Regions from separate parts of the Bacillus sp. CGMCC 1.16607 genome, predicted to be linked through region 2. Evidence: a T-box and tRNA genes for the amino acid it is inferred to sense, from the RefSeq annotation. Region 2 holds a T-box; the other holds one or more tRNA genes.
The links. A T-box is a leader RNA that pairs with one kind of tRNA and senses whether it is charged. The one in region 2 lies ahead of alaS (alanine--tRNA ligase), so its partner is inferred to be a tRNA-Ala.
Positions count from the first base shown of each region.

Region 1: it encodes a tRNA-Ala, which carries the amino acid that the T-box ahead of alaS (alanine--tRNA ligase) is inferred to sense. The anticodon was not compared.

Region 1 is NZ_JBHUJX010000018.1:871-8,947, reverse strand. Features, by position in the region: gene ACFSO7_RS10245 (tripartite tricarboxylate transporter TctB family protein) at 1-117, shown strand, start outside; gene ACFSO7_RS10240 (tripartite tricarboxylate transporter permease) at 135-1,661, shown strand; gene ACFSO7_RS10235 (ATP-binding protein) at 1,719-3,371, shown strand; gene ACFSO7_RS10230 (response regulator) at 3,334-4,044, shown strand; gene ACFSO7_RS10225 (EamA family transporter) at 4,190-5,107, shown strand; gene ACFSO7_RS10220 (universal stress protein) at 5,191-5,619, opposite strand; tRNA gene ACFSO7_RS10215 (tRNA-Ala) at 5,901-5,973, opposite strand; gene ACFSO7_RS10210 (MgtC/SapB family protein) at 6,283-6,978, opposite strand; gene ACFSO7_RS10205 (DMT family transporter) at 7,174-8,077, shown strand, end outside.
Region 2 is NZ_JBHUJX010000025.1:603,617-611,693, reverse strand. Features, by position in the region: gene ACFSO7_RS19575 (AI-2E family transporter) at 1-1,006, shown strand, start outside; T-box leader at 1,064-1,272, shown strand; gene alaS (alanine--tRNA ligase) at 1,319-3,952, shown strand; gene ACFSO7_RS19565 (IreB family regulatory phosphoprotein) at 4,036-4,302, shown strand; gene ruvX (Holliday junction resolvase RuvX) at 4,305-4,721, shown strand; gene ACFSO7_RS19555 (DUF1292 domain-containing protein) at 4,734-5,021, shown strand; gene ACFSO7_RS19550 (VOC family protein) at 5,725-6,096, shown strand; gene mltG (endolytic transglycosylase MltG) at 6,391-7,518, shown strand; gene ACFSO7_RS19540 (O-methyltransferase) at 7,800-8,077, shown strand, end outside.

The DNA of each region.
Region 1 (8,077 bases), on a different contig from region 2:
CGTTCCAAATGGCTCACATCCCTTCTCATTTCAGCTTGTTTTTCAGGCGTTGTCTATTATATTTTCGTAAATGTTTTAAAAGGGACATTGCCAGGCTGGCCAATTTGGTTTTCATAAGAGGGGGGGAATAGACAATGGGTACACTAGATTATTTAATACATGGATTTGGAACAGCACTTATTTGGTATAATTTGTTATTCGCCTTTGTTGGTGTTTTAATCGGGACAGCCGTTGGAGTTTTACCAGGAATAGGACCAATGAGCGGAGTTGCCCTACTTATTCCAGTAACGGCCTCTATTACCGGTGGATTGCCTCCCGAACAAGCAGCTACGAGTGCCATCATTCTCCTTGCGGGAGTTTATTATGGGGCGATGTACGGTGGATCGACGACATCCATTCTACTAAATACACCGGGTGAATCATCCTCTGTTGTAACAACATTGGACGGGTATCAAATGGCGAAGAAAGGTAGAGCAGGTAGTGCCTTATCGATCGCTGCTATTGGTTCTTTTGTAGCTGGTATTGTTACTCTTGTAGCGTTAATTTTACTAGCTGAACCACTTTCGAATGTTGCTTTAAAATTCGGTCCGGCTGAATATTTTTCACTTATGCTTTTAGGGCTTGCGGCTGTTAGTGGCTTGGCAGGAAAATCAGTTACAAAAGCTTTAATTATGACTGTTATCGGATTATTACTTGCTACAATCGGTATTGATAATGTTTCAGGAATAGCTAGATTTACCTTTGAAGTACCTTGGCTATATCAAGGGATTGAATTTTTAACGATTGCTGTTGGATTATTTGCACTTGGGGAAGTTTTCAAAACCATCTTAGAAAAAGACGAAGAAGAAACAGAGATTGCAAGAATTAATAATTTACTACCTTCTAAACAGGAATTAAAAGATTCAGCAGCACCTATCGCTCGTGGCTCCATCCTAGGATTTTTTGTTGGGATCCTACCAGGAGCAGGAGCAACACTTGCTTCGTTCTTTTCTTACATTCTTGAAAAAAAGATTTCAAAAGATCCATCGAAATTTGGTAAAGGGGCGATTGAAGGTGTAGCAGCTCCAGAATCGGCCAATAATGCAGCGTCAGGTGGCGCAATGATTCCTCTATTAACATTAGGAATTCCAGGATCTGGAACAACAGCCATCCTAATGGGAGCGCTAATGATGTATAATGTTCAGCCAGGACCGCTATTATTTGAGGATCATCCTCAAGTAGCATGGGGGCTAATTGCTAGTATGTTTATCGGTAATATCATGCTCTTAGTATTGAACCTACCACTCGTTAAAGTATTTGCGAAAATCATTCAAACACCGAAAAAGTATTTAATTCCTATTATTATTGCTATTTCAATTTTTGGTGTCTATGCTGTACAAGTTTCAATGTATGATTTACTTCTTTTACTTGCATGTGGGGTTTTCGGATATTTCTTAAGTAAAAATGATTATCCTATTGCCCCACTTGTATTAGGACTTGTATTAGGGCCGATGATTGAGAACAATTTGCGTAGAGCTTTAACTATTTCTAATGGTGATTACAGTGTATTTTTTACAAGACCGATATCTTTAGCATTTCTAATCATCACATTTTTATGGTTGATTATCCCAGTATTATTAAAAATGAGGGGTAAAAAGGTCATCATTAATGTGGAAGGGTAAAGTTTGGATATTCTGATTATTTGAGAAAACCTCTTTTTATAAAGGGGTTTTTTTACTATGATAGAAATAGAGGTGTTTCATCGAATGCGCTTACATACTAAACTAATGCTTGGAATCGTTGTTTTGATTATTTTTATGGGAGGAATATTTGAATATACCTTTAAAAATATGATGGAAACAAATCTCAAACATGAAAAAGGAACGAAGGCCTTATCAGTTGCTCAATCGATATCAAATATGCCTGATATTCAAGAAGCATTTTATACTGAAAATCCTTCCTTCATCATTCAACCTATCGCTGAAAAAATCCGCAAACAAGTGGGTGCTGAATTTATCGTAATAGGAAATCGAAATGAAGTCAGATATTCCCATCCTAATCCGAAACGAATTGGACAAAAGATGGTTGGTGGGGACAATAATCGTGTTTTTTTAGGTGAATCAGTTATTTCTGAATCAACAGGTACCTTAGGACCTTCCTTACGAGGAAAAGCACCAATATTTAGCGGAGGGGAAGTCATCGGAGTTGTTTCGGTTGGTTATTTGCAAACAGATATTGAAAAAGAAGTAGCAAAGATTCAAAGGAAAATTTTTATTGCCACAATGTTTATATTAATGGGAGGTTTAATTGCAGCGCTCTTAATCTCACTAAATATTAAAAGGGCTATTTTTGGCCTTGAACCGAAGGAAATTGCTTGGATGTATCAGGAAAAACACGCAATTTTAGAGTCCATCCATGAGGGAATCATTGCGATTGATACGGCTGGTAAAATCACCGTTGTAAATGAAACGGCACATAAAATTCTAGATATACCAAATAGTATTAAACTCCGCGGAAATAGAATTGAAGACGTGCTTGAAAATACCCAACTTCTTGATGTTGTAAGGTCAGGTCAAGCGGCATATGATCGTGAGTTTACGATCTTTGGAGAAACCTTCTTAGTCAATCGCATTCCAATCCTAAATAAACAAGGGAAAGTTATTGGGGCAGTGGCGAGTTTGCGAAATAAATCGGAACTATATAAGCTTCTTCAGGAGCTGTCTCATGTTAAATCCTATGCAGAAGGCTTGCGTGCTCAAACACATGAATATTCTAATAGACTATACACACTTCTTGGGTTAATCCAGCTTGGTTCTTATAAGGAAGCGATTGACTTTATTTCCAAAGAAGTCGATGTAGCTCAAGGATTTATTCAATTTTTAATGAGGGAAATACCTGACCCAATTTTAGCTGGATTTATCCTTGGAAAAGTTAGTTTGGCTAGTGAATTAAAATTAGATTTTACAATTGACCGTGAAAGCAGCTTTAAGGATGTACCGGTAGATATTAATCGCGATCAATTAGTAACTATTCTTGGAAATCTCATAAATAACGCTTTCGATGCTGTTAGGGAAAATGAAAAAAACGAAAAAAGAGTAAGTTTGTTTTTAACGGATTTAGGAAAAGACCTCATCATCGAAGTGGAAGATAACGGAAAAGGGATTAATTTAGAGAATAACGATAAAATTTTTCAAGAAGGGTTTACAACGAAGAATCACCATAGCAATGCCGGAATTGGATTAAGTTTGGTTCAGGAAGCGATTTACTGCCTTGGAGGATCAATTACATTTTCATCCACCGAGAGTGAAGGAACGATTTTCACAGTTGCCATTCCAAAAAGTAGGGGGTGTTTCAATGAGGGAGAAAAGAGACATAGAAGTATTGATAGTTGAAGATGACCAAAGGATTGCAGAAATACAAAGACGTTTTATTGAACAAATTGAAGGTTTCCAAACAATCGGAATAGCCCATAGTTATGTAGAAGCAAAAAGTTTTATTGACATATTTCAGCCAGATCTTATCATATTAGATGTCTACTTCCCTGATATGAACGGACTAGATTTATTGAAGGAAACAAAACAACAAAATAAACAGATGGATGTTATTATGGTCACAGCGACAAAAGAAATCCATAAAGTTCAAGAAGCAGTCACCATTGGTGTCTTTGATTATATAATAAAGCCTGTTGTTTTCGAGAGATTTAAACAGTCCTTACTTCGGTATCAGGATTATCATACGAAACTATTAGAGTTGGGAAAAGATAATACACATGTCACTCAGCAGCTGGTGGATAATCTTTTACGGAAAGAGATTGAACGAAATATTCACGAAAAATCGTATTTGCCTAAAGGAATTGACCCTCTTACTTTAGAAAAGGTATTGGAGGTTTTGGGAAAAGCTGATTCTGGTTTATCTGCGGAAAACGTAGGCAAAGAAATTGGCGTAAGCAGAACGACTGCCAGACGTTATCTTGAACATCTCGTGTCGGAAGAAAAAATAGAGGCTGATTTAGCATACGGGACAGTCGGTCGACCTGAAAGAGTATATGTAGGATTGACAAAATGATCAATTGTTTTTACAATGATTAAGGACATTATTAATAATAAAACTTTTTATGATTGTGGACTTTTCTAGAGAAATCTCTATTTTCGCCACACAAATGCCTTAGGACATTTGTGTGGTTTTTTATGTTTAAGGAAGGTGTGATTAAATGAAAGCTTGGCATTATGCTTTAATCGTATTTATTGGTGGGTGCTGTTATGGAGTGCTGTCTACGTTTGTTAAACTTGGTTATTCTGCAGGGTTTTCAATGGCAGAAGTTACGGGAAGTCAATATATTTGTGGAACTTTATTAATCTGGATCGCTACACTCTTTGCGAAGAAGAAAAAATTAAAGGGAATTCAAGCAGTTAAAATGATTCTTTCTGGCATTCCAATGGGTTTAACAGGAGTGTTCTATTATCAGTCTCTACAAACATTAGATGCGTCACTTGCGATTATTTTCTTGTTTCAATTTGTTTGGATTGGCACTTTATTCGAGTGGATGATCGATAAAAAAAGGCCAACGGGGAGTAAAATGGTGTCTATTGCTGCGCTTCTCATTGGATCCATTTTATCTGCTGGTTTGGTCTCAAATGGTGTCAACTCCTTGTCTTGGCAAGGGATCGTCTGGGGAATGTTATCAGCTTTAACCTTTTCAACATTTATCTATATTAGTGGTTCAGTTGGTAAGGACATTCCTCCCATCCAGAAGAGTGCATTATTTTCAACAGGAGCATTAATAATTGTAATGTTATTATTTCCACCAGCTTTTCTGTTAGATTTTCAAGTTGTAGTAGGGGTTGCACCGTACGGCTTCTTTCTTGGTTTACTGGGAGTCGTTTTACCACCATTGTTGTTTTCAATCGGAATGCAGCATGTTGGACCAAGTCTTGGTACGATATTAGCAGCATCTGAACTTCCAGTTGCGGTTACGATGTCTGCCCTCTTTTTGGCGGAGTATGTTAGTATCTCTCAGTGGCTAGGTGTGGTGGTCATCCTAAGTGGAATTGTTTTAGGGAATATTAATTTATCAAAAAGGAAATTGAATGCAGTTGATACGATAAATGGCAATAACTTTGCGAATTGATAGAGAGTAAAGCCGCAACCCTACAGGGGAATTGCGGCTTTTTATCATTTAGGCTAGGTCTTTTTAAAGAGTCAGAATATCTATTAAGGAACAATTGTAACCGGACATGGAGCATCATGTAACACACTGTAACTTACACTGCCCAAAACGGTTCGTTTAATAGCGCCTAACCCCCTACTTCCCATAACAATACATGCTACTTGGCTTTCCTTAGCCTCTACACAAATTTCGATTCCGGGAATACCAATTCTCACTTTTGTACTGATTGAGACATTTGGGCTCTTTGTTTCTGTTACAGCTAATGATTTCTCCAATACCTCTTGACTCAATTCCTGTTGGTATCCACGGATTTGCTCTTGACTAACAAATCGCTTTACATTAGGCGTATTATAGCTAGGCTGGATGTTTAAAAGAATAATTTCAGTTTCTTTTCCTTCCCAAAGTGAAAGTGCATACAGAATTGCTTTGTTGGAATCCTCGGAACCATCCACCGGAACTAAAATTTTTTTCAAGGTTCATTCACTTTCCTTCATATTAATTAGATTTTATCTTGTTTCTTGTTTCTTGTTTCGCAGTGTATAAAATTCTGACAAGAGATAATTTATAAACTTAGTATATAATTTTCTTTTATAAAATTGTCAGAATAAAACAATAGAATTATGTCTAATTATTGAATTTCAATTCTAATTGGATGTACACGCATAATTACGTTAATACAGGTTTAAAACAAACACCCGTGACCCGTGCACGTAAAAACGACATCAGCTCTGCTAATGTCGTTTTTTGTAAATTATGGAGCATAGGGGGCTCGAACCCCTGACCTCTACGCTGCCAGCGTAGCGCTCTCCCAGCTGAGCTAATGCCCCGTTAATGCTATATTGAATATTATAACTATTTTTCCAAGCTTGGCAATAGGTATTCGAAAAAAGTATGATCAGTATCAAAAATCCTAACAATTACGCCGCATCACTTCATTACTTGATAATGAGTAATTTCATAGTGACTCTTAATAGAACTAGCTAATTTGTAGGTGGTATCCTCCAGAATCTCAGACGTCGTATCTGATTTTGAATATTTCAATTGTTTCATTCACTCGATCCTGAAGACAAGGCTTGGTTGTAAAAGAAAAGGTGCGAAGCCCTAAGAATTCGCACCTTCCTTCTTCTATATCAAAATTAACCCATACTTTCTATTTCTACACTTTGAATTCCTTGGAAATTGGATATCGTGTAATATACATCAGTTGTTTTCAATTTAACATCTACTGTAATAATAAGTTGAAGGAGATGGTTATTATCAGACAGATCCTTTATCCGAATTCTTTTTACGGAAAACTTTTCATTTTTCATTAATAGGATAATGTCATCAATATTGTTTTTATCATTTACCTTTAACTGAAGTGATATTTCTTTCTCTCTTAAACGCTTTGGACCAATAAGTCCCATTAAGAAAGGAATTAATTCCACACTAATAATAAGTAATCCTACACCTGCAATTGCCTCGGTGAAGAATCCTGCACCTACCGCTATTCCTATTCCGGCTGCACCCCAAATCATTGCTGCAGTGGTTAGACCTGAAATACTGTCATTTTCTCTCCTTAATATAACCCCAGCCCCAAGAAAACCAATGCCCGAAACAATCTGTGCTGCTAAGCGAAGTGGATCCATTGTAATATTAATTTTATCGTTATGCGGAAATGAGTAAGCTGATTCGATTGAAACAATAGTCAAAAGACAACTTACTATTGAAATAACTAGACTTGTCTTTAGTCCGACTGGTTTTCTTTTTAACTCCCGTTCAAGTCCGATTACTAATCCTAATATTGCGGATATTCCTAATTTTAATAACATTTCCATTTCAGATTGGGTCATAACATTACCGCCTATTGTCTATTTTTGCTAATTAGTGTTTAAGTTTGATTGAAAAATAGCCTAAGCTTTTATCTTCACTTCTTGGATCTTGCATTTACTGAGTAATATCCAGATATTATCATTAGGAAACTAGAGCTAAATAAGTGTAAAATATAGACCATGTAATTATAGAAGGTTTGTAAAGGGAGATACATAATGGAAAAAAAACAATTCAATCCTTATCTGGCTTTGGTGATCGGAGTCATATCAGTTTCAACCTCGGCCATATTAGTAAAGTTTTCAACCTCTCCAGCAGGGGTCATCGCATTTTATCGTTTGTTTTTATCTGTAATATTATTACTTCCCCTGTTTTTAACAAGGTATGTTTCAGAGCTTCGTCTTATTACGAAGCGTGATTGGATATTCTCGATGATTGCCGGCATTTTTCTTGCGTTGCATTTCATCCTTTGGTTTGAGTCATTAAACTATACATCAGTTGCAAGTTCCACTGTATTAGTAACATTACAACCGTTATTTGCTTTTGTAGGCACGTATTTTTTCTTTAAAGAGAAAATATCTTTTATGACTATCATAAGTGGCATAATAGCGATTTTAGGAAGTGTCATTATTAGTTGGGGTGATTTCCGAGTAAGTGGATCTGCACTTTTTGGAGATTTCCTTGCTTTAATTGCCTGTGCACTCGTAACTGTGTATTTAATGTTTGGACAGGATGTTAGAAAGAGAGTATCTCTAATTACCTACACGTTCATTGTATATTCGTTTAGCAGTATCACACTTTTTATTTATGTTCTCGTTAGAAATGAATCATTCATTCCGAAACAATCAAGTGACTGGATATACTTCTTTTTACTTGCCCTTATTCCAACTTTATTAGGTCATTCCTTATTTAACTGGGTAATAAAATGGATTAGTACATCCATGATTTCCATGGCTATTCTATTTGAACCTGTTGGAGCCATTATTTTAGCCTACTATTTATTAGATGAAGGATTAATTTTGTCTCAAATTATTGGTGGTCTGGTTGTTATTGGAGGAATCAGTTTATTTGTTATCGACGAAAGGAAAGGGAAAATTTCAAAAAAGAATATTGAATTAGCAG
Region 2 (8,077 bases):
TGTTTTTTTGAAAATAGAATTGATTTGGTTACCTATCTTAAAGGTTGTCTTCACTGTTTTATTTCCATTTATTGTTGCCGCATTAATAACCTACTTGCTTCATCCGTTAGTTGAAAAGATCCATTCAATGGGAATTCATCGAGGAATCGCTGTTGTTATCATTTATACGTTATTTTTCGGCGGGGTGGGAGTAGCCTTCTATAAAGGAATCCCAGTTTTTATTAAACAAATAAAAGATTTGGCTGAAAATTTGCCCGTATTTGCTGACCAATATCGAAACTGGTTACAATCGATTCAAGCTCAAACCTCTGAGTGGCCGATGGGTTTACACGAACGCATTGAAGATGGAATTGTTAGCTTTGAGAAAAGACTAGAAACATTGCTAAGCACTGTTTTGAAAAGTATGATGAATATTATTAATTCTATTTTCGTCATTGCGATAATACCGTTTATTTCCTTTTATATGTTAAAAGATATCGATCAATTGAAAAAGGCTACTTGGTATTTGACACCTAGGAAGTGGAGAAGGCAGGGCATTCTTTTTTTAAAAGATGTGAATGAATCCTTAGGAAGTTATATACGTGGTCAATTAATCGTCTGTGTCATCATTGGTGCGGTTTCGGCGTTATTTTTTTGGATTATTCAAATGAAATATCCTTTATTATTAGGATTTATCATTGGAGTGACGAATGTTATCCCATATTTTGGTCCAGTCATTGGAGCAATTCCAGCTGTCATCATTGCCGCGACCATCTCAGTTAAGATGGTTATATTTGTTGTCATAATCATATTAGTTCTGCAATTTCTTGAAGGAAATATCCTCTCACCCCTGATCGTTGGAAAAAGCCTTCATATGCATCCACTTATGATCATGTTTGCTTTACTAGCAGGGGGAGAGGTAAGTGGAATTGTTGGATTAATTCTTGCGGTTCCGATCTTGGCCATTATTAAAGTGGCAATCTTACATGCTAGAAATCATTTCATGAAAAAGAATGAAGCCGTGTAAGTTGTAACGTTGACAAAGTTTTTTTCAGTCGATATAATTCGGCTATAAGAAAATAATTAGAAAATGTCGAAAGATCAAGTATGTTATAGACCATTTAAAGAGAGGGACTTCCATGGCTGAGAGAAGTTCTAGGTGAAGGGTAACAGAAAGCTAATCTGGAATGCAGCTAATCCCTGCCGTTATCCGCGTTAAGGAGCTGAGAGATGAATGAAAGGACTTTCATTCATAATCAGGGTGGTACCGCGAGGCATGCTCTCGTCCCTGTTTTAGGGATGAGGGCTTTTTTGTATTTATTAATTAGGAGGAAATGTAATGAAAAATTTATCAGGCTCCCAAATTCGTAGTTTGTTTCTTGAATTTTTTAAAGAAAAAGGGCATTCTGTTGAACCGAGTGCTCCACTTGTTCCACATGATGATCCGTCCCTACTTTGGATTAACAGTGGTGTGGCTACATTAAAAAAATATTTTGATGGAAGAGTCATTCCTGATAATCCACGAATCACCAATGCTCAAAAATCCATTCGTACAAATGATATTGAAAATGTAGGAAAAACAGCTCGCCATCATACCTTCTTTGAAATGCTTGGAAACTTCTCAATTGGTGAATACTTTAAAGAAGAAGCGATTGATTGGGCTTGGGAATTTTTAACGGAAGCAAAATGGATTGGTTTTGAAAAAGAAAAATTATCCGTTACCATCCATCCTGAGGACGAAGAGGCGTTCGAGCTTTGGAAGAATAAAATCGGTATACCTGAGGAGCGTATCATTCGTTTGGAAGGTAACTTCTGGGATATCGGGGAGGGTCCAAGTGGTCCGAACACGGAAATATTTTATGATCGTGGCGAAGAATATGGAAATGACATAAATGATCCTGAATTATATCCAGGTGGAGAAAATGAACGTTATTTAGAAGTATGGAATCTTGTTTTCTCGGAATTTAATCATAATCCAGACGGGACATACACACCACTTCCAAAGAAAAATATTGATACGGGAATGGGTCTTGAGCGTATGGCCTCTGTTGTTCAAAATGTACCGACAAACTTCGATACCGATTTATTTATGCCGATCATTCAGGCTACGGAAGAGATTTCAGGAGAAAAATATCGTACGGATAAAGAAAAAGATGTTGCCTTTAAAGTGATTGCCGATCATATCCGTACAGTTGCTTTCGCAGTCGGTGATGGTGCACTACCTTCGAATGAAGGCCGCGGCTATGTGTTACGCCGATTACTTCGAAGAGCTGTACGCTATGCTAAGCAAATTAATATTAATCGTCCTTTTATGTTTGAGCTTGTACCAGTGGTTGGAGAAATCATGCAAGATTTCTATCCTCAAGTGAAGGATAAAGAAGAATTTATCCAAAAGGTCATGAAAAATGAAGAAGAGCGTTTCCACGAAACTCTTCACGATGGACTGGCGATTTTATCAAATGTGATGAAAAAGGAAAAAGAAAAAGGAAATGATACAATCTCAGGTGAAGATGTATTCCGATTATATGATACCTATGGATTCCCAGTTGAATTAACAGAGGAATATGCAGAGGAAGAAGGCATGAAGGTCGATCATGTAGGTTTTGAAAAAGAAATGGAACTTCAACGTGAGCGTGCTCGTGCTGCGCGTCAAGATGTGGATTCCATGCAAGTTCAAGGTGGGGTATTAGGAGATATCACCGTCCAAAGCCAGTTCGTTGGCTACGATCAACTACAAACTAAATCTAAAGTGACTGTATTATTAAAAGATGGTCAATTGATTGAAGAAGCAAGTGCGGGTGATGAGGTCCAAGTGATGCTTGATGTCACTCCATTCTATGCAGAGAGCGGCGGTCAGATTGCTGATAAGGGTCTTTTACTATCAGATGGTTTGAAGATCGAGGTTAAAGACGTTCAAAAGGCTCCAAATGGACAAAATCTTCACTCTGTCATCGTAAAACTTGGGACACTTCAAGCAAATGTAGAAGTAGACGCGACTGTCGATGCAGATAATCGAAGTAAAATTATTAAAAATCATACGGCTACACATTTACTTCATCGAGCATTAAAGGATGTATTAGGTGAGCATGTCAATCAAGCTGGGTCTCTTGTCGAACCTGATCGTTTACGATTCGACTTCTCCCATTTCGGACAAATCCAACCAGAGGAATTAGAACAAATCGAAAAAATGGTCAATGAGCAAATTTGGAAAAATATCTCTGTGAAAATTGACAATATGCGTATCGCTGAAGCGAAAGAACTTGGAGCTATGGCATTATTTGGTGAAAAATACGGTGAAATCGTTCGTGTTGTTCAAGTTGCAGATTACAGCATCGAGCTTTGCGGTGGATGTCATGTGCCAAATACTTCAGTTATCGGCCTATTTAAAATTGTATCAGAAGGTGGAATTGGAGCTGGAACAAGAAGGATTGAAGCAGTAACAGGTGAAGAAGCATATAAGCTACTAAATTCTCAAATTGGTTTATTGAAAGAAGTGGCAGATAAATTAAAAACGAATCAAAAGGATATTATTAGTCGTGTAGACACTCTTTTATTAGAAATGAAACAGCTACAAAGAGAAAATGAATCATTAGCATCTAAATTAGGAAACATTGAAGCCGGAAACCTTGTTTCTAAGGTGAAAGAAATCAATGGTGTAAATGTGCTTGTTGCTAAAGTTCAAGCAACTGATATGAATAATCTAAGAAATATGGCAGATGATTTAAAACAGAAATTAGGATCCGCTGTCCTCGTACTTGGAAGTAATACGGATGGTAAGGTGCAATTAATTGCTGCGGTTACAAGCGACTTAATTGAAAAAGGCTATCATGCTGGTAAAATTGTTAAAGAAGTTGCCCTTCGTTGCGACGGAAGTGGTGGTGGACGCCCGGACATGGCGCAAGCTGGAGGGAAAGACCCTAATAAACTAGAAAGTGCATTAAATTATGTAGAAGAATTTCTTCAAACCATTTAGGTTTTACAATAGGACAAACTAGTGTAGAATGAAGATATGAAAGCAATGTATCGCTGCCATCAAAAAAGCGAGGTGCTAAAAGAATGAGTTCATTTGATAAAACAATGAGATTTAGTTTTCCTGAAGAGCCGTATGAACATGATGTAAATGAGGTATTATTGAAAGTGTATGAAGCTCTTCATGAAAAAGGGTATAATCCGATTAATCAAATTGTAGGATATTTACTATCAGGTGACCCTGCCTATATCCCGAGACATCAAGATGCCAGGAACATTATTCGTAAGCTTGAAAGAGATGAAATCATCGAGGAGTTAGTTAAGTATTACTTAAAGAGACATCGTGAGGGATAAAAATGCGTGTGATGGGTCTAGACGTCGGCTCGAAAACAGTCGGCGTAGCAATAAGTGATGAATTAGGCTGGACTGCTCAAGGCCTATCGACATTGAAAATAAACGAAGAGCAAAATTCGTTTGGTTTTGAGGAGCTCGAGAAAATCATTCAAGAATACAGCATAGGAAAAGTAGTTGTTGGCCTACCAAAGAATATGAATGGAACCATTGGTCCACGTGGAGAAGCAAGTCAAAAGTTTGCGAAAGAGCTTGAAACGAGATTTAATATTCCAGCGATTCTTTGGGATGAACGGTTAACAACGATGGCAGCAGAGAGAGTGTTACTCGAAGCAGATGTAAGTAGAAAGAAACGGAAAAAAGTCATTGATAAAATGGCCGCTGTCATGATCCTTCAAGGTTATCTTGACAGTAATAATTAATGAGGTGAGAACATGAATCACGGAGAAAACAATATTACTGTAGTGGATGAGCAAGGCAACGAAATTTTATGTGAGGTATTATTCACATTTGATTCAGATGAATTTGGAAAATCATATGTATTGTATTACCCAATTGGTGCAGATAATGACGATGAGGAAGATATCGAAATTCATGCCTCTGCATTTATCCCTAGTGAAGACAATCAAGACGGCGAATTAATGCCAATTGAGACGGACGAAGAGTGGGATTTAATCGAAGAAATGTTGAACACATTCTTAGAGGAACAAGACGAAGAATAAAAATGAGAAGCTGACTAAATAATGGTCAGCTTCTTTTATTTTTTAGGCTTTGTTAAAGAATAATGTTGTTATTTGATTTTCTCGAACATTCGCTCTATATTAGGTGGACTAAAATTAACGCGAGCGAGTGAGTTTTAATGGTGTTAGCGTACATAATTAACCAAATCAGAAATCTAGCCGAAGAGTCCAGCAGCGATTAAAGAAGTTCTTTATAAACTCATTAGGGAGTGCAGCAGATACAGAGTCTGTATTCAAAGTTGTATCAGAACAGAAACACATAGACGGCTACACCTGTACTCATTGTCAATTCACTAACGTCATTCGTTTCGGTAAATACCAAGTTAAAACTACAATCAATACCATTGAACGCCAAAGATACCGTTGCAAAGAGTACTGTAAAACATTCACAGAAATGACGAACATTCCTCTTCTCAGAACACATATTCCGATTAAATGGCTTTAGTTTATCGAATGTATGATTGAGGGGTATTCCCTTCGAAAATCAGCTAAACTCATTGGTGCTCATTATGTGAAGCTTTTTTATTGGAGGTATAAAATTCTAACTGCATTAAAGCAGATGGATTTTGAACTTAAGGAAGTTTATTGTCCCGTTAAAGGGCAAGTTAATTCAATAATCGGAAGGAAAAAGGTATATAGAAAGGGAACTATTGGATATACCGGATTAAATAAAGGAGAGAAGGCTATGAGTAAATCATTTATTGAACAAGTACATTATATTAGAATTCCTGTAAAAGATTTAGAACTGTCTGCACAATGGTATAGAGATGTATTAGGGCTCCAGTTACTAAACAATACTGAGGAACTTGCCATTTTAAAAGTAAATGAAGGACCTTTCTTACTTATCTTAGTTCCTACCGAAGATGAAACATTTGCACATTTTACAATTGATAATGAACAAGAATTTAGCATTGGCTTTACAAGTCCAGAATTATCTAAATTTCATCAGCACTTAATTGATAATCAAGTTAAGGTCGAGGATATAAAAGAAGATAATGGTCATGCCTTTTTCCACTTTTATGACCCAAGTGGTAATAAACTTCAAGTACACTGGTAAGAATATATTAAATAAATTACCTCATTTCATTAACGGCTGCTTTAACGTAATAAGAACGGGAACGTCCAAATCAGACGTTCCCATATTTTTTGCCTGAAAAACAACATTACTATTTAACAAAGCCATTTTTTAAAAAATTACGTTTATAGCTTCTGCTTGCATTTTATTGCAGAAAAAACGACAATAAGTTATAAGAGGTCTAATATTTATACAAATGGAATAGCAAAATAGAGTATAATGATGGCTTGAATAAATTTTGTAGGGAAAATCCCTGAGCCTCTAGGGGGTAGGAGTATGGATGAAAATAAGGATAGGAAAGAATCGGTACGTCAAAAGATGCTAGAACAGCAAAAGGAAGCAAAAATAGCGAGAAGAATTGTTTTTACGATTTCGGCAGTTGTGCTTTTATTAATAGTGGTAATCGCTGGTGGAGGTTATTTATATATTCAATCTGCCTTAAAGCCAGTTAATCCTGACAGCAAAGTAGAGAAAAAAATCGATATACCAATAGGATCATCCGTTTCAGGAATATCACAAATATTAGAAAATAAAGGCATTATTAAAAATGCCAAGGTGTTTAAATATTATGTGAAATTTAAAAATGAATCAGGATTTATGGCAGGCGAATACACATTAAGTCCTTCGATGACAATTCCGAAAATCATTGAAAATCTTAAAACCGGAACAGTTAGTAAGGAAGTGACTCTTAAAATCACTTTGCCGGAAGGAATTCAATTACAACAAATCGCAGAAATTATTGCGAAAAAGACAAATCAAAATACAGAAATTGTTTTTAAAACTTTAAATGATCCGAGTTTTATTAAACCTATAATGGAAAAGTATCCAGACATCTTGACGGATGAAATACTAGCAAAAAATATTAAATATCCTTTAGAAGGTTATTTGTTTCCAGCCACTTATTCTTTTTACACAGAAAACCCGTCACTTGAAGAAATGGTTACCGAAATGCTAGAAAAAACAAAAGAATCGATTGATCCGTATATGGTTGATATGGAAGAGAAGGGATTTACCCCGCATAAACTGCTTACGATGGCTTCATTAATTGAAGAGGAAGCATCAGAGCAAGTGGATCGTCATAAAATTTCTAGTGTCTTCTATAATCGAATCGAAAAAGGAATGCCTTTACAAACAGATCCAACAGTACTTTATGCTCAAGGAAAACATAAAGAAAAAGTGTATTACAAAGATTTAGAAGTCGATTCCCCGTATAATACGTACAAAGTAACAGGTTTACCGCCTAGTCCCATTGCGAACGCTGGAGTTATGTCCATCGAAGCAGCATTATTCCCAGAGGAAACGGACTTCCTATTCTTCTTAGCAAATGCAGAAGGCGAAGTGCTATTTTCGAAAACTTTAGAAGAGCATAATGAGAAAAAAGCGGAGCATATCACAAATAAGTAGAAAAGCGTAATGCGCCCGATTGTCGGCGACAAGAGCTGGACAATTTTTCGAAGTCCAAAAAGAGGGAATCGAGAAAGATTAGCATTCCCTCTTTATTTATGATAAAATATTCAAGTGTTTTACTGCATATACGATTTTGTTAGCGTTAGCCACAGTAGTGAGGATTCAAGCTTATTGCTTGTCAGGAAAAATGATGTCGTCATTCTTCCAGTTAGTCCAACTTTGTGAACGCTTTTTTTCATGTCTTAATAGAGTTAACTGAGGAATAGAGGTGATGCAACTTGATTAACGAAGAGTTGCAAGCATATATAGAAGGTAAAATTCATCATAGAACGGAATTGCTTCAAGAAATAGAAAGCTTTGCTCACGATGAAAAAGTACCGATTATGGAACTGATCGGGATTGAAGCTTTACTTCAAATTTTACGCATTCAAAATCCCAAAACGATACTCGAAGTCGGAGCAGCAATTGGTTATTCTGCGTTAAGGATGTCACTTGCTTTGCCTGATGCTAAAATCGTTACCATCGAACGTGATGAGGAACGAGCAAAAATGGCTGA